DNA from 4 places in the Metabacillus hrfriensis genome. Region 3 is predicted to be linked to each of the others. Evidence: riboswitches for the same ligand, from Rfam matches in the RefSeq annotation. Region 3 holds a riboswitch; each other region holds the start of a gene.
What was found. A riboswitch is a leader RNA that binds a small molecule or an ion and turns the genes downstream of it on or off. The one in region 3 is predicted to bind thiamine pyrophosphate.

Region 1 (7,477 bases), 420 kb from region 3:
GACCAAGTCTTTTGCTGCTATTTTAGTTGTTTGATAATACGTTCGGTGTCTTGTACCCGTAAATCCACGTGCTTCCATTGCTATAGCAATTCGTTCTGATTTTCGTATTCCTTGAGTAAACAGCGGTAAAGAGTACCTCATAAAAGCTTTCCAACTATTTTTTTGCTTATAGCCTCTTACTTTATGAGCAGTCTTCATTTGGTTTAGTTCAGATTGGAATAATGGGATAAAGCGGAACCCTGCTAATAGCCCATACGCCCATTTAGGTGAAAGTTTACATTGATGAATCAAACTCATAATGAACAAAGTTAAGTCTGTTGTAGAGGTGAATAATAATCCATACGTTACAAACCCTAACATACGTAATGCTAAAGTTAAGCCATGATTCATACTCTCTTGGGTAATATGAAACCAGGCCCATTTCCAAATTGTTTCTTGCCCTTCACCAAATGCCGCCATCATCCAAAATACAAGAATAAAAAATCCTAAATAAGGAAAAAGCCTTTTCATAAGGAATGAAATTCGCCATCCGCCTAAAAATATCCCGAGTAATACCGCAAAAAACCATATCAATAAAGTCACTTTTGGATGTGAAATTGTCATCAATATAAACATAATTAAAAAATGGGAAAGTAATTTGCATGAAGGATTTAGAGTAGCGAGAAATGAATGGTTAGCCTTCATAAAAAATACTCTCCTTTCGTGCATGCATCAATTGGTAATGGAGCGGCGGAATTAACGCACTTTTACATAGAAGATTTTGATCAGAAAACAACCGATATGGTGTCCCTTGATAGGTCACTCTCCCTTTGTTGAAGAGAATTACTTTATCTGAAAAATCATCAACTAAATCCATATCGTGAGTCACCATTACAATGGTTGTTCCCTGTTCCTGTCTCTCTTTCAGGCGTTTAATAAGCTCTCTGGCTGTCTTTTCATCCTGACCGAAAGTTGGTTCATCAAGTAATAATAAATTTTGATCAAACAACAACATAGTCGCTACACTTAACCGCCGTTTTTGTCCTAAACTCAATGTAAAAGGGTGAGCATTGTGATAAGATTCCAATCCAAACTCCTGTAGTAATTGGTTCGTTTTTGTATGAATCAGCTCTTCAGGCCAATTTCTTTGTCGGCCGCCAAAGGCAATTTCATCAAATACCGTATCCGTTATAAATTGAAGTTCTGGATTTTGAAAAACAAAGCCCGCTTTTTCATATAATTCTCGATCTGACCATTTTTTCAGTTCAGTATCTTGAAAGTGAATTTCCCCTTTTTTAATTGGCTCCAAGCGAATAAGACTTTTTAAGAAGGTGCTTTTCCCGCTTCCATTTTCACCTACAATCGAAATCCATTCCCCTTTATGGATTTTTATATTAATGTCTCTCACTATTGCCTTCTTCCTATAACCAATTTCAACATTTTCGATGCTGATAAAAATATCCTCTTTTTTGTATTCTTTGGTTTTTGAAATTGACTTCGTTTCTATCATATTTGAAAGTTTGATAGATAACGGGTGTGAGTTATTATGAACAACTTCCATCCATTTTTCCGGAAATAATTTCGGCCTCCAAATACCAGCTTCTTTCATTTGATTATTAAAATTCAGCAGAATCTCTTTCGGCTTCCCATCCCCGATAATACTCCCGCTTTCATTTATGATCACGACCCTATCCATCCATTCGATGCAGCCGTCTAATACATGTTCTACAAAAACCATCGTTTGGTTTGTCTTTTGCGAAATTTGATTCAATAAATCAAATATCTCGTTCCTGCCAGCAGGGTCTAATTGGGCTGTTGGTTCATCAAAGAACAAGACTTCTGGTTCTAATGCTAATAAACAAGCTAATGCCAACCTTTGTTTCATACCACCGGATAATGTTTCAATTGGTGTTTTCTTATCTATCTTTAGCCCTGCTTTATCCATCAAGTCAGAAATCATTTTGTCCATATCGTTTCGCGGAATAGATCGGTTTTCGAGACTAAAAGCAATCTCCTCACCCACATGAAGCATACAAAATTGAGAATCAGGATCTTGAAACATAACGCCGGCATCTTTCCTGAGGAATACTTCACCACTCACTTCTGCCTCAATATGCTCAGGGATAATACCTGCAAGAGCGGAAATCAAAGTAGATTTCCCACTCCCGCTAGGCCCTAGTATTAATACTTTCTCACCTTTATTTATTGATAATGTGATATTGCTTAGTATTTTTTCAGAACGATTATAAAAGCGAATAGATAGATCCTTACATCCCAGAAACATTTCCATTTAAGTGTTCCCTTTTCCTTTTTTCCTTCATAATTTCATATTGTTCTAAAACACCTGTTTTTGCCAGTGAGTCCACGACTGCTTTCGCTAACCAGCCACCGAGAATCATTCCGCTTATCACATGAATTACTAACGTAACAAAAAATACTTCTGTCGTGTAATATCCAAAACCGTTGGCGATTAAGTTATAGATCATGCTTCCAACCGCTGCAAGAGCCCCAGACAGCATTAATGTAAACAGGTTGTAGCGTTTATATCTGAATATCGCGAATGCGATTTCTGAACCAATACCTTGAAAGACGCCAATTAAAAGGGCCGATAGACCAAAATGACTTCCTGTTAATAACTCTACTGCTGCCGCTGCAACCTCTGCAATAAGCGCCGCACCCGGTTTTCGGATAATATACGCTACTATTGGACTGGCAATCACCCAAATCCCAAACATAAATCCTGCGCCCACCGGCCCCACAATAGCGGAAATCGGAATCCAAAGAGTAGACCATCCTAAATAAATAACTCCACAAGCCACCGCTAGAATGACAGCAAGAACTACTTCTTTCATCTTCCAGCTCATCACTTAACTACCTCCATTTTCACAGGCCATTCTTCGAGTTTATAGGCCATATCCCAAAACATATATTCAAGCTGACAACTTATTAAAAAATGTTCTTTCATCTTTTCTTTTTCTCTCTCTGTTGCTTCCTTTGCCCACTCATCTATCCGGTCACAAAATTTGGTTGTAATCGAATCTGTACGATTCCCATAAAAATTTATCCAATCATAAAATGGATGAGAGCGGTCTGGATTAACTTCATTTAATATTCTTTTCCCAATCTCCCAATATGTCCACGGACATGGTAATAAGACAGCTAAAATTTCCCCTAGTGTTCCTTCGTGTGCAACTGTAAGCATATGACGTATGTAATGATGGGAAGATGGTGATAACGGATACCCTTGTAATACTTCATATGGAACTCCCGCTACTTGACAAAAGTTATTATGCGGGTGGATTTCACTTTTTAATATAAATGAAATTTGCTGATTAAACATATCCATATCTTCACGATTCTCACACTTCGAGACCGCTATTCCATAGATTCTGATAAAGGAACTCAAATATTCAAAGTCCTGTTTAACATAATGAATTAATTGTTCCTTTTTTAATTCCCCATTGGCAATTCCTTGGACAAAAGGATGTTCGAAAATCGCATGAAAGATAGGATTTGCTTCTTTTCTTAGTTCTGCTGAAAAACTCATATATTTAGCCCCCTTATTGGTTATAACGGGAAGACACTATAGGGAGCGGCTACTATAAGTTAAATACGAAAAAAACCGCTCCAAAAATGGAGCGGCAGAATAATTGTATATATTCATACACGGACTCCACTTTCCTACGCTAGTATGAACTAGATCAGGTTCAAAGGGTCCAGGATAACTCCTGTCTCAGCCATAAAATGGCTCCCCTAGTGGTCTTCCTATTAATTTAATATTTACTGTACACATGCTTTCTATTAAAGTCAATCAATTTATAATTACAGGATTAGTATGAAACTTTGTTAACTCCATTTGTTAAAGAGCCCTGAAGTTATGATTAGAAGTTTCGGGATAATGAGACACCTTTAATAAGAATCATTTCAAAATCTCCATAAATCCCACAAGAAATTCTTCGATTAATTGGCCTCAATATAATTAAAGAGCGCAATTCTAGCTGTATATTTGCAGCTGACATCAGATTTTACAGCAATCAAAAAGTGCAGTTCTCACTGCTCTCAACATTGATGGCAGAATCTTTACGTGCTTACCTTTTAGTTTTCCTTCGGCAGGAATCAATTTATTATCCACCGTACCACTTTGATTCCATCAGAAATGATCCTGACTCTTTTTTCTGGAATTTGCATAAAATGACATTGGTAATGTGATTAACTAAAATGGAACTGAAGATGAAAAAAAGATGATCCCAAGATTACTGTATACCAATAAAAGCTTTTGTTTTAGAGTTTCATGGATATGCTATAGTATAAGGAATAATATAGAGTGGTGATGAACGATGAAAACATTCTTAAAGCGATTATCTCAACGCAGAGATCAATTAAGCCAGTTAGAGAAACAGGTATTAGACTATATTTTAATAAACCCGAATCTCGTTGTTCAGTCCAATGTGAATGATCTTGCCAAAGAATTATTTGTATCAACCGCAACGATTAGCAGAACTTGTAAACAGTTAGGCTACGAGGGATTCCAAGATTTAAAATACACGTTAAGTAAATATGTTGATTATGATAAAGATGATGAAAATATTATTTCTTCTAATACGATATTGACTCAAATAGATCGAGTAAAAAAAGAAATGGAGCAAACCTTACAGAATCTCAATGAAGAAAAGATTCAAAAAGCTGCAGCGTATATTAAAGAAAGTAATTATGTTGAGTTTTTTGGGGTTGGGGCATCACTTCCAACTTGTGTGGAAGCTGCTAGAAAGCTTACCTTTTCAGGAAGAATCTGCAGTGCACGTGAAGATTGGGATGAACTAAGATGCGTGGCCAATAGTTTATCTGAAAATGATTTAGCCATTTTAGTATCATATAGTGGAGAAACATTACATATACTAGAGTTTGCAAATATATTAAAAGAGAAGAACGTAAAGACAATAGCCGTCGTTGGCCGACGGAATAGCCGGTTGGAACAAGAAGTTGATCTCACTTTTCATGCACATATTACAAACGGATATTATGGCGAATTAGATATGAGTTCGAGATTTCCGTTAAGCATTATTTTGGATTTCATTATCCTGACGTATATGAATCATTAGTACTAAGAGGTTTCTAGTAAATACTAGAAACTTTTTTTTATGAAGGCAAAGGGAACGAAACTTAAAACTTCAATAAAAGAAACCCTTTCAGACTTAATTTTTGAGGTGAGGTAAAGAATATGAGAGGGATTTCAGAACTTCTATACTCTTTTTGTATGTAAGCTCGTTACAAAAAAAGTAACTGTGTACAACAAACATGAAAGCGATTGCAACACAGTACTAATAAAGCTATGCTATACCCGTAAGTTGATAGAAAACTTACATGAGCAGCTAGCTCGCAACCTGACTTTGGAAAAAGGAGAGTCCAGTATGAAAAAGAAAAGCATGAAATCGAATTTTTGGGAGTTTTTTCAAGGCTTAGGGAAAACTTTTATGCTACCTGTGGCACTGTTAGCATTCATGGGATTAATGTTAGGGGTCGGAAGTGCATTTACAAGTCCAACTACGATTGAAACCATCCCCTTTTTAGGAAATCCTATTTTACAAATACTCTTTAGTTTTATGTCTACAATCGGCGGTTTTGCATTCACCTACTTACCAGTATTATTCGCAATGGCCATTCCATTGGGACTTGTAAGGTATGAAAAAGGTGTAGCTGCTTTTTCTGGATTTATCGGTTATGTGATCATGCATTTATCTATTAACTTTTATTTAACTGAAACCAATCAGCTTGCTGAAGCAGAAAAGTTGCGCGAGGCTGGACAAGGAATGGTAATGGGAATTCAAACCTTAGAAATGGGAGTCCTCGGCGGGATTATTGTTGGGGTTATCGTTTATCTCCTGCACAATAAGTTTTACGATATCCAGCTGCCAGACGCATTTGCATTTTTTGGAGGAGCACGCTTTGTTCCAATTATTACTTCTTTGACATTGGCGGTTGTTGGGATTCTGCTTCCGATCATTTGGCCAATATTTGCACTTGGAATTGCAGGAGTAGGGTCAATCATTCAACAATCAGGCGCATTCGGCCCATTTTTATTTGGTGCCGGGGAGAGATTGCTGCTTCCGTTTGGATTACACCATATTCTTGTAGCGATGATTCGTTTTACAGAAGCAGGCGGTACGCAAATTGTTGATGGTCAAACGATATCCGGTGCATTAAATATTTTCTATGCTCAGTTAAAAAGTGGAGAAGCAATTAGTCCTTCCGTAACAGCCTTTTTATCTCAAGGTAAAATGCCATCATTTATGTTTGGATTACCAGCAGTTGCATTAGCGATCTATCATACTGCTCGGCCTGAGAATCGCAAGAAAATTAAAGGGCTATTAATTTCTGGTGTTCTTGCTGCTTTTGTAACCGGAATTACAGAACCTATTGAATTTTTATTCTTGTTCGTTTCACCAGTGTTATATGGAATTCATGTAGTCCTGACAGGATTAGGATTTATGGTTATGTCTTTACTTGGAGTGGTTATTGGCAACACGGATGGCGGTGTATTAGACTTTTTAATCTTCGGGATATTACAAGGCACCTATACTAAATGGTATCTCGTACTCGCAGTAGGGATCGTGTGGTTTGCTGTTTATTACACAGTGTTTCGGTACGCAATTGCAAAATTCAATTTGAAAACTCCTGGACGTGAAGAAGCAACCGAAGAAATTAGTGAAGAAATCATTACTAATAAGAAAAAAGGGAAATATGATGCAGATCGAATTTTAAGTGCGTTAGGCGGAAAAGAAAATATTGAGTCATTAGATAACTGTATTACCCGTTTACGTCTTGTCGTGAAAGATATGGATAAAGTAAATCAACCCGTCTTAAAAGAGTGTGGAGCACTTGGTGTTGTTGTACTTGATGAACATAATGTACAGGTTATTATAGGAACACAAGTAGCATCTGTTAAAACACAATTGGATAAATTAGCATAAAGATGAGGTTTGATTAAAATGAACTATTCATTTGATGAAGTAGTAAATAGATTAGGTACCTATTGTACTCAATGGGACTATATTGAAGATCGATTTGGAGAAAAGGACCTTTTGCCATTCTCTATATCAGATACAGATTTTCTATGCCCGCCCGAAATACTAACGGCAATAAAAAAGCGTGTAGACCATGGGATTTTTGGATATACGAGATGGAATCATCTAGAGTTTAAAGGTGCAATTCAACAATGGTACCTGAAGAGATTTTCTACATCAATTAAAGAGGATTGGATTATATATAGTCCTACAGTTATTTATACGATTTCAAAGCTGATCGAACACATGACAGAAGAGGGGGATCATGTCGTTGTCCAAACTCCGGCGTATGATGCTTTCTTTAAACTAGTAGAAGAAAATAAGCGGGTTTTTTCTGGGAACAAGCTGCTTTATGAAAATAGCTCTTACTTCATTGATTTTCAGGATTTAGAGAAAAAACTTGCTCATCCTCGTGCAAAAGTTTTTCTATTATGCAG
Region 2 (7,477 bases), 1.8 Mb from region 3:
TTAGTGCTTTTATTTGAGTTTTCTTTAAAATTGTCAGCAGCTTTCCGGAAGGGTCCCACTCTGAAACCACGCGGTCTATTTCCACTGCCAGTGCTTGATTTTCCTGAATATTGAGCAATTCTTTTCGAATATGATCAAGGATTGCCTGACGATTTTCACTATCTGGTCTGCGCAAACCTCTGATGACATTAAGAATAATATCTTGAAGGATCTTTCCGAGCTTTTCTTCATTTACAATATTTTGAAAGGATTTTAAGGCGAATTGCAAAAATCCATCTGCCTCTACATGGTCCATTGCTCTCATGGCAAATCTGCCAAATTCCTCTCTTTGATCACGTCTTGATGCCCATTCCTCAGTCTTTAAAAGCAGATAATCAAAGCACTTTTCATCATATTTCCGCTCAAGTACTTGATGAATGAGAGCTTGAAGCAGTTTCATTACTTCATTGGATGTAAGGTATCCTTTTAGCTGATTCTTAATAAGAGGAGCAATCTTTTCCAAATCTGCACTTTCAATCATTTGCATGATGAGAGATTTCATTGTTTTCTTGAAAGAATCGGAATGAAGCTCTTTTTCAAGTATTGGCAGCAGCTTTTCTGTCAAGTTTATTTGGGCTAATTTAGTTTGAATACTCTCCTTTGACAGCCAATCATTTTCAATTGTGTTAACGAGAGCCCTAATCATTCTGTTTCGATTTTTTGGCAATAAAGCTGTATGAGGAATAGGCACGCCGAATGGGTGTCTGAATAACGCTGTAACGGCAAACCAGTCAGCTAATCCCCCAACCAGGCCAGCTTCAAATCCTCCCTGCAAAAATTCTCCAGCAATTGTTCCTTGAAAAGGAATTGTTGCTGCAAACCCCGTTCCCATAATGGCAAGTGAGATTCCTGCCAAATGTTTTGATTTATTAGACATGTTCGTACCCTCAATCTTTATAAAATAAAATGAAAAAGTATATCTTTTTATCCATGCTAGTCTAAAAAGAGAAATAAATCCAATCATATCATATAAAAAACTGGCCAAAATCATGGCCAGTTTTTTTATTCTATATTCTTATCCCAAATAACGCTGATAAATACGTTTTGCTTCAGCCATATCTTTCGTCCCATGAATCAGGGCTCGCCCGTCTTGGAACACAACGACTCTGTGATGTTCGGTTTGAAAAGAGAGCAAATACGGATTTGCAGTTATATCATTTACTGCTCTTCCAAGTGCTTTTGCAAGCTCCTTAAAGTTCATTTCTTTAGAGACTGCCGGCCTTATTTGAACCGTATCTCTGCCGCAGAGAACCGACATTTTCACACTATTACTGCGTGATAAAAATGGATAAACGGCAGAGTCCCCGCATGATGGACAGGCTTCGTCTTTTAGTGCATGCACTTTTATTTGTGAAAATTGATTTCTCCAAACGTCAAAAGAAAGCAATTCTTTTCTCACCTGATCCGCTGCACCGGTTAACAATTTCAGCACTTCCCCTGTTTGATAAGAGGCAACCATTTGGACCGCTGGACTAATAATGCCAACTGTATCACACGTCTGGCCTTCCATTGGAATTTGCTTTAAAAGGCAATTCAAACATGGCGAGAGTCCCGGTATAATTGTATAAGTCAGGCCGTAGCTTCCGACACATGCGCCGTAGATCCACGGAATACCCTGCTTAAGCGCTGCATCATTTATCACAAGACGAGTTTCAAAGTTATCCGTCGCATCTACAATAACGTCTGCATGCTGACTGAATGCAAAAATATTTTCAGCTGTTACATCTTCAATGACCGCCTGGACTTCCACTTCATGATTAATCTGGGAAAGTCTTTGTTTTGCAGCAGCTGCTTTAGGAAGACGCAAAACCGCATCTTCTTCAGTGTAAAGCTGCTGACGCTGCAAATTGCTCCATTCTACGTAATCACGGTCCACAATCGTCAGTGTGCCGACACCCGCACGAACAAGCATTTCCGCATTTGCTGTCCCAAGAGCTCCCGCACCGATGATTAACACATGACCATTTCGAATGTTCTGCTGTCCTTTTTCTCCTATTGGAGAGAATAAGATTTGCCTAGAGTACCGTTCCATTTAGGATGTAATCATTCCTTCTTCAGGGCTGCTTGCAGATGCATAAGATTTTACTGGTATTCTGCCTGCCTCAAAGCTTAACCTTCCTGCTTCAATGGCAAGCTTCATAGCAGCTGCCATTTTTACCGGATTGCCTGCAGCAGAAACAGCAGTGTTCAACAGAACACCATCCGCTCCAAGCTCCATCGCTTTTGCTGCATCAGCAGCTGATCCAATCCCTGCATCCACAATAACCGGCAGATTCGTTTGTTCGATAATAAATGATAGATTCAAAGGGTTGATAATGCCCTGTCCTGAACCGATTGGAGACGCGCCTGGCATAATCGCATGAACGCCTGCTTCTTCAAGTCTCCTTGCAAGCACGACATCATCAGACGTGTAAGGAAGTACAATAAATCCTTCCTTTACAAGCTCCTCACTTGCTTTTAAGGTTTCAACAGGATCGGGAAGCAATGTTTTCGCACACCCGATCACTTCTACTTTAATCATATCACATAACCCTGAAGCCTTAGCGAGTTTTGCGATTCTGACAGCTTCTTCAGCCGTTTTCGCACCAGCGGTGTTCGGCAGCAGCGTGTAGCGGGAAAGATCAAGCTGCTCCAGAAAATTAGGCTGAGACGGTTCAAAAATATTCATTCTTCTCACAGCGAATGTTAAAATATCTGCTTCAGCCGCTTTTACCGCTTCTTTTTGAATATCAAAAGAGGGATATTTTCCCGTTCCAAGCAACAGTCTTGATTGAAAGGTTTTTCCTGCAATCGTTAACATAAATTATCCTCCTCCTACAAATTGAACAATTTCAAAAACATCCCCATCATTAATAACTGTTTTCGCGTATTCTTCTTTGGCTATTATTTCTGAATTATGTTCCACGATGATGATTCTTTTGCTCACCTCATAAAAAGCAAGCAAATCTTGAACGGTGCGCACTGAAGACTGCATTTCTATCATGCTGCCATTCACTTTTATGTTCATAGTTTCACCCCTGCCGCACGGTCCATTCTAAATGCATGAACGTATTCTTCAGCTGCCGGTCGATTAAAAAATAAATCTCTGATCATTTCACCTGTTTTGGGAGCGAGCAGGATGCCATTTCGGTAATGCCCTGTTGCCACAAAGAGATTCGGTATGCCCTGATGCTTGAAAATAAATGGCTTGCTGTCGGCTGTTCCCGGCCTTAATCCTGCCCATGCACGCTGAAAAGAGGCATCTTCAATTGCCGGCATAATTTTAACTGCTTTATTCATGAGAGCAGCGATTCCTTGTACGGAAGGCTCTGTATTCCAGGTTCCTTCTTTCATCGTTGCCCCAATAACTATTGTTCCATCAAGCTTTGGCACAAGATAACAGCTTTCATGAAAAACAGTAGAAGATAGTTTTCCATCTTTCATTGTCACAGACAAACATTCGCCCTTAACAGGATGTACAAATATATTGCGTGTGAACTCCTTTATCAGCCGGCTGCTCCATGTGCCATTTGCAAGAATAAGAGCTTCGCAAAAAAACGTATCTTGAGGCGTTTCGATTTCATAGTGTGAGCCTTCAAATCTGCTGACTTTGTATACTGGTGTGTTTTCAAAGATTTTTCCGCTCATCAGCTGAATGGCTTTTGTAAAGGCTTTGCACAGCGCGGCTGGAGTAAGCTTTCCATCTTTTTCAATTTTCAGAGCCCCGTAAATCGCATCTGTTATGCCTTTTTCATATTCTTGGACTTTTTCTTTGGAATGCCATTCTACGTCCTTTTCAATTTCTGCTCTTTTTTTCAAAGAATCGGCTTCCTCAGCCGTCATTGCCAGTTTGTACATTCCATTGTATTGAAGCTGTATGTCAATTCCGCTTTCCAGCAGTAAATCATGAGCTAATTTTGGATAAAGCGCCTGGCTTTCTTTAGCAAACCTGAAAAAAGCATCATCCTTTTCAGTTTCAGTATGGGCGCCAAGCATACCCGCCGCAGCACTGGATGCTCCGCTGCCTGTTTTTCCGCTTTCAAATACCGCAACTCGAAGTCCGGCTTTCGCTAAATAATAGGCAGAGGCAAGCCCGATGACTCCTCCGCCGATAATGCCGGCATCAAATAAAGGCTTCAATGGCCCATCCCCCTTTTTAATTGATCAGCAAGTTCAAGTGCCGCATGACTTGGATGCTCCGCTGAAAAAACATAGGACATCACGGCTGCTCCCTCAATCTTTATATCTCTTAGATCAGGAATGACAGCAGGATTGATTCCTCCAATTGCAATGACTGGAATGCTGACAGATTCCGCTATTTCCGCAAGCTTGCTTATCCCTCTTGCTTCTAGACCATTTTTTGATGATGTTTGGAATACATGCCCGAAAAGGAGACGATCTGCCCCATTTTCAGCACAATATACTGCTTCAGCAGCAGTGTGGACTGAACAGCCTACCTCAAGATGCGGGAAGCGCTGTTTCACCAGTTTCACATTGAAGCTGTGCGATGGGAGCTGAACCTGATGCAAACCAGAAAGAACAGCTGCATCCACACGGTCATTCATGACAAGCTTTGATTTCGGAACCCCATTTTGATGGAGCTCTTCAATTAAGCTGATCAGTTCCCCAGCTGATTTATTCTTCTCTCTAATATGAATGGCATCTGCAGAGGTATGTATATCTGTGATGATTTTTACGAGCTCTGCAGCAGAGTGCCGTCCATCTGTGACAAGGTGCAATTTCACTTTTGCATCAGCATGGTTTGTGTCTCATCCCACGCTTCCATCTTTTCCGCCATATCCCAAAAACGATATTCATACATCGAGCTGATGAGGAAGTTTTCCTTCATCATTTGTCTCTCGTGATCGCTTGCACGCAGAGCAAGCTCGTCAAATCTTGCAATCTGCTCGAGGACAAGCTCTTTAAACCAATCACCGTGATAAGTCGCAATCCATTTCTCATAAACTTCATCACCAGGCTTGCAATCTTTCAGGTGCTCCCCGACTTCATAATAGAGCCAATAGCATGGAAGCAGAGCTGCAATGATTTCACCAAGATTTCCTGTCGCAACTGAACGGTACATATGGGAGGTGTAAGCATACGCAGTTGGCGATGGCTTAAACTCCTTCCGTTCGGTGTCTGTGATTCCAAGCAGGACAGAAAATTGCTGATGCAAAGAGAGCTCTGCTTCATAGGTTCCCTGTGAATGAACGGACATCCGGTATGTTGTATGAAGGTCAGGGGCCATCGCCCCTGCAAAAGCCTGCACTTTTGCAAAATGCGTTAAGTAATAAGAATCCTGCATCACATAGTATTTAAATTTCTCCTTTGAAAGGCTGCCTTCGCCAATTCCTTTTACAAAAGGATGTTCAAAGCTTCCTTCCCACCATTTATCTGCATACTCCCGGCATTCTTTTGAAAATGACATGTTTTGTTCCTCCTCATTTTTAGTATAAAAACGGCAAAAAACCACTTTTCGCATAGAAAAGTGGTGTATGAATAGACCTTTACACCACTTCCCTACGCTGGTTTTAGCCAGATCAGGTTCGGAGGGTCTTGAAGGCAAACTTCAATCTCAGCCCTTCTAAAAGGGCTCCCCTAGCGGTTGTTTATATATTATTTTAGAAATATTTACATGTACATCATACCATGCTCAAAGAAACTTTCAAGTCAAAATTATCAACTTTTATGGAACTCAAGCTCTTGCCTGAGCTCATCCACATATTCAGCTGATCCAGTCAGAATCAGTAAATCTCCGCGTTTCAGCTCTGTATCGCCATGCGGCACAATCGATTCATTTTCCCTGAAAATACGGACAAAAATAACGTCGCCTGTAAATGGAAAGCTGCGGAGCACCATGCCATCGTAGCGTCTGTTGTTCATTTTTATCTGATAAAGAGCTGAATCGTTATTGGTCAGAATCTTCATGATGCCAGGTGCTTCAATAAGAGCCCTCAGCAAGGTTTTGGTAGAAAGCAGAACAGAGAAGACATCAATGTCTTTCGCTCTTAGCTGCTCGTCTAATAATGGTGATGAGATGCTTGCAATCACCCGTCCAACTTCAACCTCTTTTGCAAACATGGCGATTTCAGCATTCGTATCCTCATCTCCTGCAGCAGCAATAAGGATATCAGCTTCAAATACTCCCTGGGACTGCAGGGTCTCAATTGAGTAATCTTCAAGCTCCTCAATATGAAACAATGATTCAGCGATCTGCTGTTCATTTTTATCGACATAAGTATGATACACCGTCGTATCGTACATCTTCGGATTTAACTCGCGTGTCACCGGCAGTGTCATTTGATTGGCTCCTATAAAAGCTACCTTCAGCTTCTTTTGCGAAGACAGCTGTTCAGGGAAAAGCTTCTTAAATCCAATCGGAGTAAAAATACTCGTCAGAACAGCCGTTAAAATGAGCGCACCTGACATTTGTGCATCAATCACATTTACTCTTTCTCCAATGGTAGCTGCCGCAATAACAAGGGAAAGGGTTGATGTCAGCAAAAATCCTGAAGCAAGCGTTGTTTTTGTGTCATACCATCTCTTCAGTAAATAAATCGGCACAATTTTAGAGATCAGCAAGGCAATAAACAGCAATGGGATCAGCATTAAAATTTTTGGATCCTTAAACATCGACCATACATCAAGATCGACACCAACCATAACAAAGAAGATCGGTATCAAAAATCCGTAGCCGAAGGAATCCATTTTCTGAACCATTTCTTTGTTTGGGGACAGCAGTGAGACCAGAACACCCGCTAAAAACGCTCCTAATATGTTTTCTGCCCCGATTGTTTCTGATAAGGCAACAAGGACAATGATCAGAGTGAAAATAGCCCTTGTCCCAATTTGAATCGTACCTTTAGACATCGTTTCAATAAATGATCTGCTCTGAAAGGTTTTGCCGAGAAAATATAAAACAATTCCAGCACCAAATAACAGCAGCAGCAGCCATGTATTTGTATTTTCTCCTCCATAAATCGATGCAAACACGGCAAGCAGAATCATCGTCACTAAGTCTGCTATGACAGCAACGAGCAAGATAATCTGTCCGATATTCGACTTCATAATGCCTGCATCCTTCAGTGTAGGGACCACCACCCCGAGCGATATGGTGGAAATGATCAGCGTCATCAAGAAGGCATTTTCTATAAAACCAAAGAAAACAAACAAATACGATAAGAGCAGAGACAAGATAAAGATGCCAACAAAGACAAGAAAAGAAACGGCAAACGTATTTGGCGCTTCCTTCCCGCTCGGCAGCAATTCTTTCTTCCGTCCACCGATAAAAGCAGTGAAATCAATTTCAAGTCCGCTCAAAAACATAAGAAAAATAAAACCGAGCATGGATAGCGTTTCGAGCCACATATCCTCCTGAACAAGATTAAATCCGCTTTGCCCGATAATAATCCCCATTATAATCTCGGCAACTACAACAGGCATGACTTTAATTTTAAAG
Region 3 (7,477 bases):
TCCCGGTTCATTTTCAGGTATGGTAATTTCGCCGATCCCGCACCTAGGACCGCTTGCAAGCCATCTTACATCATTTGCAATCTTCATTAAATCTGCTGCAAGTCCTTTTAAGGCCCCATGAACAAAGACAATCTCATCATGACTGGTCAGGGCGTGAAACTTGTTTTCTGATGTGCGGAATTTTGTTGCTGTATATAGACTGATCTCTTCAGCTACAAGTCTCCCAAAATCAGGATGGGCATTGATCCCCGTGCCTACCGCTGTACCTCCTATTGCAAGATCCCTCATTTTTTCTACAGATAACAGAATCATATCTTTCGATTTTTGCAGCATATGAACCCAGCCGCTTATTTCCTGGCCCAATGTGAGCGGGGTAGCATCCTGAAGATGTGTTCTGCCGATCTTGACGATATCTTCATTTTCTTTGGATTTGTTTACAAGTGTTAAATAGAGCTTATCAATTGCCGGAACCAATGAATCAAAAACAGAGAGCACTCCTGAAACATGCATAGCTGTCGGAAACGTATCGTTCGAGCTTTGTCCCATGTTGACATCATCATTGGGATGAATGACTTGATCAGACTCATTTAACAGCGCGTTTCCCCTGTTTGCAATCACTTCATTTACATTCATGTTGCTTTGCGTTCCGCTTCCTGTCTGCCATACAACCAGAGGAAAGTGTTCATCAAGCTTTCGGCTTAGGATATCATCGCATACTTTCACAATCGCTCTCTCTTTTTCAGCGCTTAGCTTTCCTAATCTTCCATTCACTTTAGCTGCGCTTCTTTTTAGAATAGCGAATGCGTCAATCAGCTCCTGAGGCATTCTTTCCATACCGATTTTAAAGTTTTCTTTGCTTCGCTGTGTCTGAGCCCCCCAAAACTTATCTGCAGGAACTTTAATCTCACCCATCGTATCTCTTTCGATTCGAAATTCCACTTTCTCCACCTCCGCATTTTTATCCTTACCCTTTTATTCAAGAAAAGTTCATATAAACCTTTTTAACACACCTATTCTTCCGCTGCTTTTTTGATAAAATATAGAAAAACGGCGGTGGATACCCCGGAATCAGCAGTCTCCTTTAAGACTTGCACCGTGAAAAGATTTGCTGCTTCAAAACCAGCCATTTTTGCAGAAAAAATTCTGAAGCATTTCAAAATGGATTTCTATTTTGATCAAATAGCCGGCAGCAGCCTTGATGGCACACTTATCGCCTAGTCAGACATCATCGCAGAAGTTCTGAAGCATTATCCTGTTAACCCGAAATCAGAGATTTGACCGTGAGCAGGATATCATCGCAGCAAGAGAAAATAACATTGCTTCAATTGGGGTTTTATACGGATATGGTTCGAAAAAAGAACTGGGTTCTGCTGCACCGGATTTTCTGGCGCCATCAGTGGACGAACTAAAGAAAACCCTTATGCACCAAGGAAATTCACAGCTTAATCAAACGTTTGTTTAACTATTAATGAGGTGATAGAATGGGAGATTTCTTCGTACTGACAGCGGCATTGCTGCTCTTAATTTTTGTTTTAGATACGCTTGCAAAATTGAAGGGTTCAAGTAAGGACAAGAACGAAAACATTCTTAAACTATATTTAGGGTTTTTAATCCTTATTGCCATTTCCGTTATTCCCTATAAATTGTGGAAGCTCACAGGCAGCCATCATAGTCCTGACGGCATGCTCGTCACGGCAGGTGCTGCCCTTGCCATGATTGTTTTCGTTATCAGTTTTTATTCCCGCAGAGTTAAAAATCATGCATGAGAGGCTGCCGGGAAACATACAAGTCCTCACAACAGTGAAAACCGGATCTAGAATTTGCAGGATTATTTAAGAAATAAAAAAACTTCAGCGGAAACGCTGAGGTTTTTTTATAGTTCTTCTATCCGGTTAAACTCCCGCAAGAGTCTCAGCTTTTCAAGCGTAATCCAGCCCTTCCATTCTTCTTTAGCAAGAAGCCAAATATCTTCATATTGCCCCCAAGACCAGGCTGGTGCAAAGCTGCCGTCATCGGTTTGCTGTTCAATGATGAAATCAAGATTCTGTTCCACGCTTTCAGCGAATAATGGATAATACCTGGAGCTTGGTGACTGAATCACACCCGTCGGCTGGAGTCCGTATCCTATCCAGTCTTCTGGATTTCTGATGATGCATTTGCTAACAAATTCATCCAGATGAACGGTCATTTCACGGCGGGATACGTGCGGCGCTTTTTCAGCAAGTCTAAGATAGCAAAGCAATTCATGAAATTCATATTCCTGAAGGCCCTGAAGATGGCTGATTGCATGATCAGTCAATTCAGAAAGCATGCTTTCTGGTATCAATTTTTTATATTCATAAAAATAACCCAGTACTTCAGCATTTGGATTTCCCCAATCTGCCCCAGCCTTTTGGTAATTCCACCAGGGTGCCCTCGGTGCAGATTCTACCTCAGGGGGCACTTTTTCCCAACCATGAAGTTCTGGTTGATAGCTCTGAATGAAATAAGCAATAGTGTTGTTAAGAATTTCGTCTTCTTCATCCGCGTTCACTCTGGATAAATACTGCATGCCGACCGTTGAGGCAAGTGCTGATGAATCTGAACATCTGAAATCCGGCTCAAGTCCATTCCCGAAGCCGCCATCTTGATTCTGATATGTTTTAAGCTCCATTAGCACATCTTCTTTAGAGCCATTCTCAAATTCAAAAAGATATAAAGCGCGGTCAACCTTTCGCGCTTTTTCAAGCATAAATTTCCGCGCTTTAAGAAATTGCCCCTTTGTAAACTGCTTCATAACCTTAAGCCCCCCTACTTTTTCAGTCTGATGATTACCTTTGTGCCTTTGCCAAGTTCGCTTTCCATTTTGAATTCCCCATTATGCTCGGTAATGATTTTGTTGCTGATTGTAAGACCCAGTCCAATGCCTTTTTCTTTTGTTGTAAAAAAAGGCGTTCCGAGTTTTTCCAGACGCTTTTCATCAATACCTGTCCCATTATCCTCAAACGTCAGCTGATAAAATAAATCATCCTTGTTTTCTCCTCTTATTTTAAGGCTGCCTCCGTCCGGCATAGCTTCTATGGCATTTTTCATAACATTGATGAATACTTGTTTCATTTGATTTTTTTCACATTCTATTTTTGCGGCATCTGAATCAAATTTAAGATCGATAGCCACATTTCTGAGGGAAGCCTCTGGATTTAATAAAATCATCGTGTCTTTAAGAAGTTCTACAACATTAGTGCATTCTTTCAGATGAATAGCCTGGGGCCTTGCCAGTGCCATAAATTCATTGACGATCTGCTCAATTCGGCTTAATTCATCCATGATGACATTCTGATATTTTATCTCATTCTGGTCCCTGTCTTTTTCAGTCAGCAGCTTAAAGAATCCCTTAATGGATGTAAGCGGATTCCTGATTTCATGGGCAACACCAGCTGCAAGCTCCCCTAGTACGGTAAGCTTCTCATAGTTGCGGATATATTCTTCGACTTTTCTTTTTTCAGTAATATCCCTTGATATGAACACAATGCTTTCTGGGTCCCCATGCTGATTGAAAACAGCCATTCCTTTTCCCTCAAACAAGACAGCCTGTCCTGTATGACTGATCTTGTGATAAGGGATGGTGACAGGTCCTTTTGTGGTTAAAAGGGTGTGTATAATCCCTTCTGCTTTAGCATGATCATCAACAAGTATATATTTAAAGACATTTTGCCCGATCATACGCTCAGGCTCATATCCCAGGACTTTTTTATAAGAGGGCGATGCGTATATATAATTTCCTTTAAGATCGACTACACATATTAAGTCGTTGCTGTGTTCTAAAATGATCCGGTACTTGCTTTCGCTTTTTCTCAATTTTTCTTCTGTTTGCTTCCGCTGTGTAATGTTTCTTGAAATGACGATCGCATGCTTTAAGGATTCATTTTCAGTGACGGGAATTCCATGCGACTCAAGCCATATATAAGTATGATCCTTGCATAAATATCGATACTCAACCGTCATCTGTCTATTTTCCTTGAGCATTTTATAAAATTGGCCGGCAATCAGCTCCCTGTCCTCCGGATGAACGAATTGAAAAGGAGTGTATCCGACTGCTTCTGATATATCATACCCAAGTACTTCTTTATAAGACGGAGATACATAGGTGAAAAGTCCGTTTGCATCTAGAAGCCCAACGATATCACGCATATTTTCAGTAATCAGACGGAACTTTTTTATCGTTTCCTCGTGTTCTTGTTCAAGTTTTTTCTTAATTGTGACATCTCTTATAATCACCTGGGTGGATTGCCTGTCCCCCCATATGTTTGGCAGTGATGTTACTTCCATGGTTAAGGGCAATCCTCGTCTGGTATACCAGATCTGTTCCATTGAAGACGGTGTGAAACCATTTTTTGTATCGGTGATCCGCTGCTCAATTATCTCTCTATGCTGAGGATCAATTGAATTCCAGATGGATTTTCCAATGAGATCCTCCTTGCACTTTAACTCTAACAGATTCATGGCAGAAGGATTTATATATGTCCACTTTCGGTTTTCGTGAATTAAAAATGCGGTTGGAGAGTTCTCAAGCTGATTAAGATAGACTTCCATTAAGCCATCGAGTCTTTCCTGAGAAAGAAATTTCTCTTCATGAGCCTGTTCTTGCTTCTTCATCGCGGTCCATCTCCTCCAAATACATACATATCCTTAATATATCAAAAATTCAATTAATAAGGTACTGCCCTAGTAGCGAATAAATAAAAAGCCCGTATTTTATGATCAATACGGGATGTGTTTCTAATGAATTTTGACTCTTCCACGGCATTGTTGATTTTCACTCACTTTTAATGAAGCTTCGTATTAGCCATTAATTAATAATCCCATGGTGGACTATTTCCACACTTACTTTAGGTTCAATCAGGATGTTTGGATAATCCTCCTCCCATTTTACCTTTTTCCAGATAGCGGGATGATAGGCAATGAGCTCTCTCCCAATACCAACGGACTGAAATCAGGTACAATGAACCACATGATTGTTTCTCAAGCATACTCAAAATTTATAATTGTGAAAATTATCACTTGCAAGATTGCCGATTTACCTGCTATATTGCTAACAAATGAATATTTTTTCATTCTGCTGGGGGAGTCCATGATGCTGGACTGAGAGAAGAACGCAATTCTTTGACCCTTTGAACCTGATCTGGATGATGCCAGCGTAGGGAAGCGGTGTGGCGTAGGCCGTTTTTTTTGGCTTTTTACACATACTGTTCCAAGGGTTCTGTTCATTAACAGAACCCTTTTTCTATTTCTTTCGCGGGTGCAGATCAAAACTCTATTAAACGATATAAGGAGGAGTTAAGATTGGATTTCGCATTCACTAAACAGTTTGATGGCAGCAAAAAGATGTATAAAACAGGATCAAGAGAGGACATTCGTGTTCCATTTCGGAAAATTGAGCTTGCACAGGATAATGAACCAGTGCTTGTTTATGATACGAGTGGTCCTTATACGGATCAAGCCGCTGCCATTGATATTAAAAAGGGGTTACCTGAAGTCAGAAGAAGCTGGATTTTTGAACGGGATGATGTGGAAGAATATTCAGGTCGCAGAGTCAAGCCTGAGGATAACGGCCGACAAGGGGATATGACTTCAAATGAAAACGTCTTTACTGGCGATAGAAAAGTACTGCGGGCAAAAAAGAATGCCAATGTCACTCAGCTTCATTACGCCAGAAAAGGAATCATTACACCTGAGATGGAGTTTATAGCCATTCGTGAAAACATGGACCCTGAGTTCATTAGAAGTGAAGTTGCAAGCGGCAGAGCCATTATACCTGCAAACATCAATCATAGAGAAAGTGAACCTATGATCATAGGCAAACATTTTCATGTCAAAATTAATGCAAATATAGGCAACTCTGCAGTAACCTCATCCATTGAAGAAGAAGTTGAAAAAATGACATGGGCAATCAAATGGGGTGCTGACAACATCATGGATTTATCGACAGGCAAAGATATTCACACCACCCGGGAGTGGATTATCAGAAATTCACCAGTACCGGTTGGAACAGTGCCCATCTACCAGGCGCTTGAAAAAGTAAAAGGCATTGCTGAGGATTTAACCTGGGAAGTGTACAGAGATACCTTAATTGAACAGGCGGAACAAGGGGTCGATTACTTTACAATCCATGCAGGTGTTTTGCTGAGGTATATCCCTCTTACAATTAAAAGAACAACCGGGATTGTATCAAGAGGAGGATCCATTCTTGCAGGATGGTGCTTAGCCCACCACGAAGAAAACTTTCTCTATACCCATTTTGAGGAGATTTGCGAGATTTTAAAACGTTATGATATTTCCATTTCATTAGGCGATGGCCTGCGTCCCGGATCGATTGCAGATGCAAATGATGAAGCACAATTTGCAGAACTTGAAACCCTGGGTGAGCTCACGAAAATCGCATGGAAGCATGACGTACAGGTGATGATTGAAGGTCCTGGCCATGTTCCAATGCACATGATTCGCGAAAATGTAGAAAAGCAGCAGGAAATTTGCCATGAGGCACCTTTTTATACACTTGGACCATTAACGACAGATATCGCACCAGGCTATGATCATATCACTTCAGCTATAGGTGCAGCGATGATTGGCTGGTTCGGTACCGCGATGCTTTGCTATGTAACGCCGAAAGAGCATTTGGGATTGCCTAATAAAGATGATGTTCGCGAAGGAGTCATTGCCTATAAAATTGCTGCACACGCCGCTGACCTAGCCAAAGGACATCCTAATGCACAGTATAGAGACGATGCCCTGTCTAAAGCGAGATTTGAATTCCGCTGGGAAGATCAATTTAATCTTTCCCTTGATCCTGACCGTGCAAAGGAATATCATGATGAAACGTTACCTGCCGAAGGAGCTAAAACCGCTCATTTCTGCTCGATGTGCGGGCCAAAATTCTGCTCGATGAGAATTTCCCACGATTTAAGAAATACTGTTAAAGAACAGGAAATTGAAGAAGGACTGAAGCAAAAGTCAAAAGAATTTGTTGAAAACGGTTCAGCTATCTATCAGTAGACCATTTAGGCTGTGAACGTTCTGCCGGTTCATTGAATCATTTTAGGGGCGAACCTTGTATTACTTTCCAAACCGGTCCATTTACTGTCCGAAATGTCCGTAATACTGGCGAAAAACAGGAAAATACTTTCTTATTTGAATGAAATACTTTCTTTTTTACAAAAATCTCCTAAACCATAAAAAAACAGCGGAATGCATGCATTCCGCTGTTTTCATCTATTACTGTATCGCCTGCAAACCAGCCTGGTTCAAGAAGTTCCAAGGCTTGTTGTAATGAGGCTGGAAGAAGAAGTCGACAAAGCCAAGCTCATCAATCGTCATGCGATTTTGGATGCAGACTGATAGAGTATTAATTGATTGAGTCAAATCCGCTTTTGACATCACTTGTGCACCGACAATTCTTCTTGTCTCTTCTTCATAAACGACCTTTAAAGTGACAGGTTCA
Region 4 (7,477 bases), 440 kb from region 3:
GAACAAGCGGGTGCTGATGCTCCTTGCGTGATCGAATTCGTCTTCAACCAGCTGGATATCCCTTTTATTAAGAGAGGAATAGTAAACAGTAAGATGAGAAATTTTCTTCGTTTCAGCAGTTTCTTTGTATTCTTCATAAGGATCAATCGGCAAAAAAGCGTTCACCTGAAACTCAAATTTCTCCCTGGGACTGATATTTTGATAGTTGAAATGAGTCGTCATTACATTCATTAGGACTACGAAGAACAAGGTAATAATTAAACTGAAGGTTGTGATGGAAAGGAAGATGGATCCTGACAGTCCCTTGAAAAAGAGCAGATTCCTTTCCTTGCGGTTGATCAACTCGTATATAGAATAGATAAACAAGCCAAGCAGCAAAAGCGTTATAACGCTTCCTGCGATTACGCTTGCAGGTATATTCAAAAAGAGAAACAGAACGTAAAACACACCGGTGAAATAAACGATATACAGGATTGATAAGAAACTATGCAGAAGTATTTTCACTTGAAGCCTCCGTTTTGCCTTAGTCTATGAACATATTCTGTTTTATGAAAAGAAACTCCTTTTAGAGGTAGGGATTTAATTTTCGCTTGTCGAATTTTTTCAGCAAGGAGTGTTGAAAATGAATTTTAGAATAAGAAAAGCTGTTAAAGAAGATGCGAAGCAAATCGCAGTTGTTCACGTGGACAGCTGGAGAACAACCTATAAAGGTATTGTAGCAGATGAATATCTTGAAAGTCTTACATATGAAAGCAAAGAAAAAATGTGGATGTCTATTGATCCGGAGACAGTTTTTGTGGCAGAAAATCAGGATGGCCAAATAGCAGGGTTTGCAGGCTTCGGACCAGAGCGGACAAAGGAATATGGATTTGATGGGGAATTATATGCGATCTATCTATTAAAAGAAGTGCAGGGAGCAGGCATCGGGCGCAGGCTTGTAGAGGCAACTGCAAATGAACTGCTTCGGAAAAACTATCAATCTATGCTGCTGTGGGTAATGGATGAGAATCCTTCAAAAGGATTCTATGAACGCTTTTTGCCCGAAAGGATCGCAGAGGACGTCTATACGATTGATGGGACAGATCATCAGGAGACCGCATTTGGATGGCGTGATTTGTCGAAACTGGCAGCTGCATTGAAAAGGAAAGAGGGATCAATGTGAATCGAGCATTAATACTGGGCGGAACGCAATTTTTCGGCAAAAGACTTGTTCATAAGCTGCTTGAAAATGGGGCAAAAGTGACGATTGCAACAAGAGGAAGAACTCATGATGACTTTGGAGATGGCGTAGAGCGTCTGATTATCGATCGTGAAAACAAAGAATCAATGATTAAAGCCTTTGATCATAAACAATGGGACGTTGTTTATGATCAATCGTGTTTTTCGCCGCTTGAAGCAAAATCTGCTTATGAAGCGCTACACGGCAAAATCAGGCATTATATTTTCACTTCGACAATGGCAGTCTATGAATTCGGGAGAGGGAAGACAGAAGAGGACTTTGATCCTCTGTCGTATGAGCCTTCTTTTAAAGAGCGCAAAGACTATAAAGGGATAAGCGGCTATCAGGAAGCGAAACGCAGTGCAGAAGCCTATCTTTTTCAGAATGCGGATGTGCCTGTTGCCGCTGTAAGACCTGCTCTGGTAATCGGAATAGATGATTATACGGAACGCTTTTTATTTCATGTGAAAAAGGTGAAGAACGAGGAACCGATTGGAATTGCAGATCCTGGATATTTTTACAGCTATACTTCAGCTGAGGACGCAGCGGGATTCTTGTATATGGCTGGAGAAAAAACCTTAACGGGTGCATACAATGCCGCTTTTGAAAAAAGTCTGTCACTGAATGATCTTTTGCTTAAAATCGGATGTGCTGTCGGGAAAAAAGCGATTGTGACAAGGGAGATTGCGAAAGAGAATGCTTCACCTTATGGATTATCAGGTGAATGGACACTGAATGTGTCAAAGGCTGAAAGTGCTGGATACTCATTTGAGGAATTGGATCCGTACTTAGAGAAATTAATAGAGGTAATGAAAAAAGAAACGTGACCTTGTCGCGTTTCTTTTTAGTGGGGTAAAACCTGCTGATGAAATACCGAAGCAAAATATGCGAATACAAACCCAAGCGGGAAAGAGAAAATCATAGACCAGCCGTTGACTAATTCTTCTTCGTTGCTGATCCTTATCGCTTCAAAATAACCATATAGAAAATGAATAATCGACAATAAAAATGTTATCATCATCAATGAGAAGGATAGATTCATCATTTGCCCTCCATAAGAAATCTATTACTACTAGTACATGCTGATGATAGAGTGTTTATGACAAGAAATAAGTTCTGACCGAAGAGTCAGGCGCTGGAATAGACATGAATGGAAGAAATTATATAAATTTTAATAGGATAAAAAAGCACCGAAAAAAATCGGTGCTTTTGACAGAATCTATTTTCTTTTTAAGACAAGTGATTTAGAAGCAGTGAGCATCATTACTAAGACGATTGAGCAAATGATAAATGTAGGCACCATGTAGGAAGCGTTATAGCCGGCTGAATACAGCAGAACGGGCTTATCGCCTGCAAATTCTGCAAAGAAAATAGCGCCGGCAAGTGTATGTGCAGCAAATCTAAGGAAGCTTCCCAGAAAAGCCGCTGCTACTACGTAAGCAATTAATCGTCCTCTGTTAAGAGGATTCAGAGAGCTTTGGACTTGTTTATAGAAAACTCCTCCGGCACCTACCACGGTAAATGCAACAAAATAGTCAAGAAAACCCTGGACTGGATGCACAATTGTGGTGTAGCCCATAATCGTCTGCAAAACGCCAAGTAAAAAGCCTGTCAGCAGTCCTCCCTTTAATCCGTGGCGAAAACCCATGATCAGGACTGGAATCATTGCAAGCGAAATTGACCCTCCCTGAGGCATTTTGCCAATGAAGCTTGTTGCTAAATCAAGCAGAAATGCAATTGCTGATAGAATCGCTGCTTCTACTAAAAAAACTAGACGTGTATTTGTCTGCATAGCTCTTCCCCTTTTCAGCATTGACCGGGGCAGTTTTTTTCCATAATAAAAAGCAATGCGGGGAATGTCGGATGGTTTCCACGCACTGCTTTGGTTGGGTTATCACTTGAATCCATCGCCACATCCCTACGTAAGCTTTAACTATACAGGTTCAACGGGTCTGAACATAACGTTCACTCTCAGCCGAATGGCTCCCCAAGTGGTCAAATGCAATATATGATTTAGACACTACTATACAGGAAGTTGCAAAATTCGACAAGACTAAATCTTGATTTTTTTCAGAAAAGAATGGAAAGCTCTTTTATCTGTCTTTACAAGGATCCAAAATCTTGCTATAGTTTCCATGAATTCAATATATGCAGGGGAGCTGAGTGAACTTGGCTGAGAGGATACTGATTCTTGTATCGACCCTTTAACCTGATCTGGGTAATGCCAGCGGAGGGAATGCGGAAGATGCATTACTTTTCCATAACTTTGCGAATGCGTTAAGGCTGCCCCAGTGGCAGCCTTTTTTGTTGTTCGGTCAGATACTCATATATTAATAAATTTTAAGGAGGATAAAGAATGTCCAGTGTAAATCTAGCATTTCAGGTGCTGCCTAAATCATCAGAAGGGAATACATATGAAATTGTCGACAAAGCGATCGAGGTTGTTCAGCGATCAGGAGTTAAATATGAGGTAGGTGCGATGGAGACGGTTATGGAGGGAGAGCTAGATGAATTGATTGATATCGTTAAGCAAGCGCAGGATGCCTGTATTTCAGCCGGTGCAACCGAGGTAATGACTCACATGAAAATTCATTACCGCCCAAAAGAAGGGGTCACAATGGATGAAAAACTTAAGAAATACTGTTAAAACACTTTCAGGAATAGCGCTTCCTGGTATAGTGCTGCTGTCATTCCTCTTTTTGTGGGAATTGGCTGTCATCGTTTCAAAAGTGGAAAATTGGATTCTGCCTCGTCCGACTCATATTTTCATCACGCTTGCTGAAATGAGGGGAACGATAGGCGGACATATCCTGCAGACTCTGTCGGAAGCAGTACTTGGTTTATTGATCGCTGTAACAGCGGGCGTATTGATTGCTATCTTAATAGACCTGTCAGATTGGGTTCGAAAAGCAGTTGAACCGCTGCTTGTTCTTTCACAAACCATTCCAATAATAGCGCTTGCTCCATTGCTTATCATCTGGTTTGGATTCGGCATTTTTCCTAAAGTAATTGTCGTGGCGCTCGTTTGTTTCTTTCCGATCGCCATCAATCTTTCTGACGGCTTCCGTTTAGTAGACAGGGATATGGTGAAGCTCATGAGAACGCTTGGAGCAAGCCGCAGACAGATGTTTTTAAAATTGAAGCTTCCAGCTGCAACACCTTTCTTTTTTTCAGGGTTGAAAATAGCCGGAACATACAGTGTGATGGGGGCGGTTATCGGAGAGTGGCTGGGTGCAAGCAAAGGACTCGGAATTCTATTGACTCGATCCTCCCAATCGTTTCTGACAGATAAAGTATTTGCAACAATCGTCTTAATAGTAGGTTTAAGCTTAATCATTTTTACACTTATTGAAATACTGGCAAGAATCATGATGCCTTGGAAATATAAGCAGCAAAAGCATTCTAACTAGCACGGGGGAGAAAAAATGAAACAACTCTTATTTATTCTATTTAGTTTAGTGTTCATCTTATCTGGATGCGGATCGGCAGAAAAATCCTCTGATGAGGAATTAAAAAAAGTGAAGATTATGCTGGATTGGTTTCCAAATACAAATCATACAGGCATTTATGCAGCGAAAGAAAATGGCTTCTATAAAGAAGAAGGTCTTGATGTTGAAATAGTTGAACCTGGTGAAGGAGTCAGTGCGGATCAGATTGTTGCCTCTGGTGAAGTTGATTTTGCTGTCAGCCATCAGGAGAATATTACACACGCAAGATCAACAGGTGTGCCGATTGTTTCAATAGGAGCAATCATACAGGAGAATACTTCTGCATTTGCTTCTTTAAAAGAAGAAAACATCACTTCTCCAAAGGATTTTGAAGGAAAACGTTACGGGGGATGGGGTTCTCCTACAGAAGAAGCTGTTATTAAAGCTGTAATGGATAAATCGAATGCAGACTTTGAAAAAGTTGATTATGTCACGCTTGGAGCAACAGACTTTTTCAAGTCGATCGGACGCGATACAGACTTTCAATGGATTTTCCAGGGATGGGATGGGGTTGAGGCTGCTCGTCAGGGAATTGAATTGAACTACATCTATTTAAAAGACCTTGATCCAGCATTAAACTATTACACTCCGGTTATTGCAACCAGCGAATCCAAAATTGCAAAAGACAAAGAAATGGTTCAGTCCTTCATGAAGGCTACATCAAAGGGTTATCAATTTGCCATTGAAGAGCCGGAAGAAGCAGCGGATATTCTGATTAAAAATGTACCTGAGATTAATGCTGAGCTAGTAAAGGAAAGCCAAGTGTGGCTAAGTGATCAGTATCAGGGAAAAGCGAAGCAATGGGGCATTCAAGATGAAAAAGTCTGGAAAAGATATGCCGATTGGATGTATGAACGAAAGCTGATTGAAGAGAACATTGAACCAAGTGAAGCTTTTACAAATGAATTCCTGCCTGAAGGAAAGAAATAGCATGCTGACTCTTTCTCAAATCAGCAAATCTTATTCTAAAGACCAGAATGTCCTGATGCCGACAGACTTGAATGTGAAAAAAGGTGAATTTGTAAGCATTATTGGACCAAGCGGCTGCGGAAAAAGCACATTGCTTGATATTATAGCCGGCATCAATAAGCCGACTAAAGGCAGTGTAAAGTATAATGGAGAAGATATTACAAATAAAACCGGTCTTGTCGGCTATATGCCCCAAAGTGATGTATTGTTTCCATGGAGAACGGTTTTGGATAATGTTATTCTTCCATTAGAAATACAAGGTACCGGGAGAGATGAGGCGCTCACTCAAGCTCGCGGTCTTTTCCCGAAATTTGGGCTTGCAGGATTTGAAAAGCATTATCCCTTTATGCTCTCAGGCGGAATGCGGCAGCGTGCCAATTTCCTAAGAGCATACCTAAACAATAAAGAACTTCTTCTATTAGATGAACCATTCGGCAAACTTGATGCGATGACAAGACTTGAACTGCAGAAGTGGTTTATCCAAATATGCGAGGAAACAGATCAGACAGTGATATTCATTACACATGATATGGATGAAGCTATCTTCCTGTCAGACAGAATCTTCATCCTCTCACCAAGACCTGGATGCTTAATAGAAGAAGTGAACGTAGAATTTACACGGCCAAGGAAAGAAAATCTCATTACTAGTTCGGAATTTGCTTTACTTAAAAGGAGATTGCTTGATGTTCTTCATTTAAAACAGTCCTGATTCGAATATGACGCACTGAATTTCAGACAAATTCAGTGCGTTTTCGATAATTAAAATCTTTTTTTATAAAATGATAAAAAAGCTATTGCAAAGGGAATTTCAGCGTGGTATATTATTATTCGTTGCCGCGAAAAACGCGAAAAAGCAACACAGCCTAAAAAAAAGAAAAGTAAAATTAACGCTTGACTTTAAAACGGCAAAATGTTATATTAATAAAGCTTCGCTTGAAGCAAATGATCTTTGAAAACTAAACAAAACCAAAAGCGTACCAAACGTTTTAAATTTTTGAAGTCAGCAACAAATTGAGTCACAAATTTTCTTCGGAGAGTTTGATCCTGGCTCAGGACGAACGCTGGCGGCGTGCCTAATACATGCAAGTCGAGCGGACCTCTTCGGAGGTCAGCGGCGGACGGGTGAGTAACACGTGGGCAACCTGCCTGTAAGACTGGGATAACTCCGGGAAACCGGAGCTAATACCGGATAGTATCTTGAACCGCATGGTTCAAGTTGGAAAGACGGTTTCGGCTGTCACTTACAGATGGGCCCGCGGCGCATTAGCTAGTTGGTGAGGTAATGGCTCACCAAGGCAACGATGCGTAGCCGACCTGAGAGGGTGATCGGCCACACTGGGACTGAGACACGGCCCAGACTCCTACGGGAGGCAGCAGTAGGGAATCTTCCGCAATGGACGAAAGTCTGACGGAGCAACGCCGCGTGAGTGATGAAGGTTTTCGGATCGTAAAACTCTGTTGTTAGGGAAGAACAAGTGCGAGAGTAACTGCTCGCACCTTGACGGTACCTAACCAGAAAGCCACGGCTAACTACGTGCCAGCAGCCGCGGTAATACGTAGGTGGCAAGCGTTGTCCGGAATTATTGGGCGTAAAGCGCGCGCAGGCGGTTTCTTAAGTCTGATGTGAAAGCCCCCGGCTCAACCGGGGAGGGTCATTGGAAACTGGGAAACTTGAGTGCAGAAGAGGAGAGTGGAATTCCACGTGTAGCGGTGAAATGCGTAGAGATGTGGAGGAACACCAGTGGCGAAGGCGACTCTCTGGTCTGTAACTGACGCTGAGGCGCGAAAGCGTGGGGAGCGA

Region 1: linked by a shared signal. The riboswitch ahead of tenA (thiaminase II) and the one ahead of thiC (phosphomethylpyrimidine synthase ThiC) in region 3 are both predicted to bind thiamine pyrophosphate.
Region 2: linked by a shared signal. The riboswitch ahead of tenA (thiaminase II) and the one ahead of thiC (phosphomethylpyrimidine synthase ThiC) in region 3 are both predicted to bind thiamine pyrophosphate.
Region 4: linked by a shared signal. The riboswitch ahead of QLQ22_RS20280 (MTH1187 family thiamine-binding protein) and the one ahead of thiC (phosphomethylpyrimidine synthase ThiC) in region 3 are both predicted to bind thiamine pyrophosphate.

Annotation. Positions count from the first base shown of each region.
Region 1 covers NZ_CP126116.1:4,077,252-4,084,728, forward strand. Annotated here, with positions in the region: gene QLQ22_RS20360 (energy-coupling factor transporter transmembrane component T family protein) at 1-684, opposite strand, end outside; gene QLQ22_RS20365 (ABC transporter ATP-binding protein) at 674-2,269, opposite strand; gene QLQ22_RS20370 (ECF transporter S component) at 2,247-2,843, opposite strand; gene tenA (thiaminase II) at 2,843-3,526, opposite strand; TPP riboswitch at 3,641-3,744, opposite strand; gene QLQ22_RS20380 (MurR/RpiR family transcriptional regulator) at 4,317-5,078, shown strand; gene malX (maltose/glucose-specific PTS transporter subunit IIBC) at 5,388-6,947, shown strand; gene QLQ22_RS20390 (MalY/PatB family protein) at 6,966-7,477, shown strand, end outside.
Region 2 covers NZ_CP126116.1:1,244,887-1,252,363, reverse strand. Annotated here, with positions in the region: gene QLQ22_RS06145 (DUF445 domain-containing protein) at 1-916, opposite strand, end outside; gene QLQ22_RS06140 (thiazole biosynthesis adenylyltransferase ThiF) at 1,055-2,071, opposite strand; gene QLQ22_RS06135 (thiazole synthase) at 2,072-2,839, opposite strand; gene thiS (sulfur carrier protein ThiS) at 2,843-3,046, opposite strand; gene thiO (glycine oxidase ThiO) at 3,043-4,158, opposite strand; gene tenI (thiazole tautomerase TenI) at 4,155-4,763, opposite strand; gene tenA (thiaminase II) at 4,760-5,446, opposite strand; TPP riboswitch at 5,519-5,628, opposite strand; gene QLQ22_RS06110 (monovalent cation:proton antiporter family protein) at 5,698-7,477, opposite strand, start outside.
Region 3 covers NZ_CP126116.1:4,497,731-4,505,207, forward strand. Annotated here, with positions in the region: gene fumC (class II fumarate hydratase) at 1-939, opposite strand, end outside; gene QLQ22_RS25215 (HAD hydrolase-like protein) at 1,253-1,462, shown strand; gene QLQ22_RS22325 (hypothetical protein) at 1,482-1,766, shown strand; gene QLQ22_RS22330 (hypothetical protein) at 1,874-2,776, opposite strand; gene QLQ22_RS22335 (PAS domain S-box protein) at 2,791-4,635, opposite strand; gene QLQ22_RS22340 (Ger(x)C family spore germination C-terminal domain-containing protein) at 4,829-4,957, opposite strand; TPP riboswitch at 5,091-5,200, shown strand; gene thiC (phosphomethylpyrimidine synthase ThiC) at 5,323-7,032, shown strand; gene QLQ22_RS22350 (FAD-dependent oxidoreductase) at 7,252-7,477, opposite strand, start outside.
Region 4 covers NZ_CP126116.1:4,061,010-4,068,486, reverse strand. Annotated here, with positions in the region: gene QLQ22_RS20305 (gluzincin family metallopeptidase) at 1-504, opposite strand, end outside; gene QLQ22_RS20300 (GNAT family N-acetyltransferase) at 623-1,162, shown strand; gene QLQ22_RS20295 (NAD-dependent epimerase/dehydratase family protein) at 1,159-2,046, shown strand; gene QLQ22_RS20290 (hypothetical protein) at 2,064-2,261, opposite strand; gene thiT (energy-coupled thiamine transporter ThiT) at 2,439-3,011, opposite strand; TPP riboswitch at 3,118-3,219, opposite strand; TPP riboswitch at 3,362-3,474, shown strand; gene QLQ22_RS20280 (MTH1187 family thiamine-binding protein) at 3,576-3,866, shown strand; gene QLQ22_RS20275 (ABC transporter permease) at 3,841-4,629, shown strand; gene QLQ22_RS20270 (ABC transporter substrate-binding protein) at 4,645-5,637, shown strand; gene QLQ22_RS20265 (ABC transporter ATP-binding protein) at 5,639-6,385, shown strand; rRNA gene QLQ22_RS20260 (16S ribosomal RNA) at 6,703-7,477, shown strand, end outside.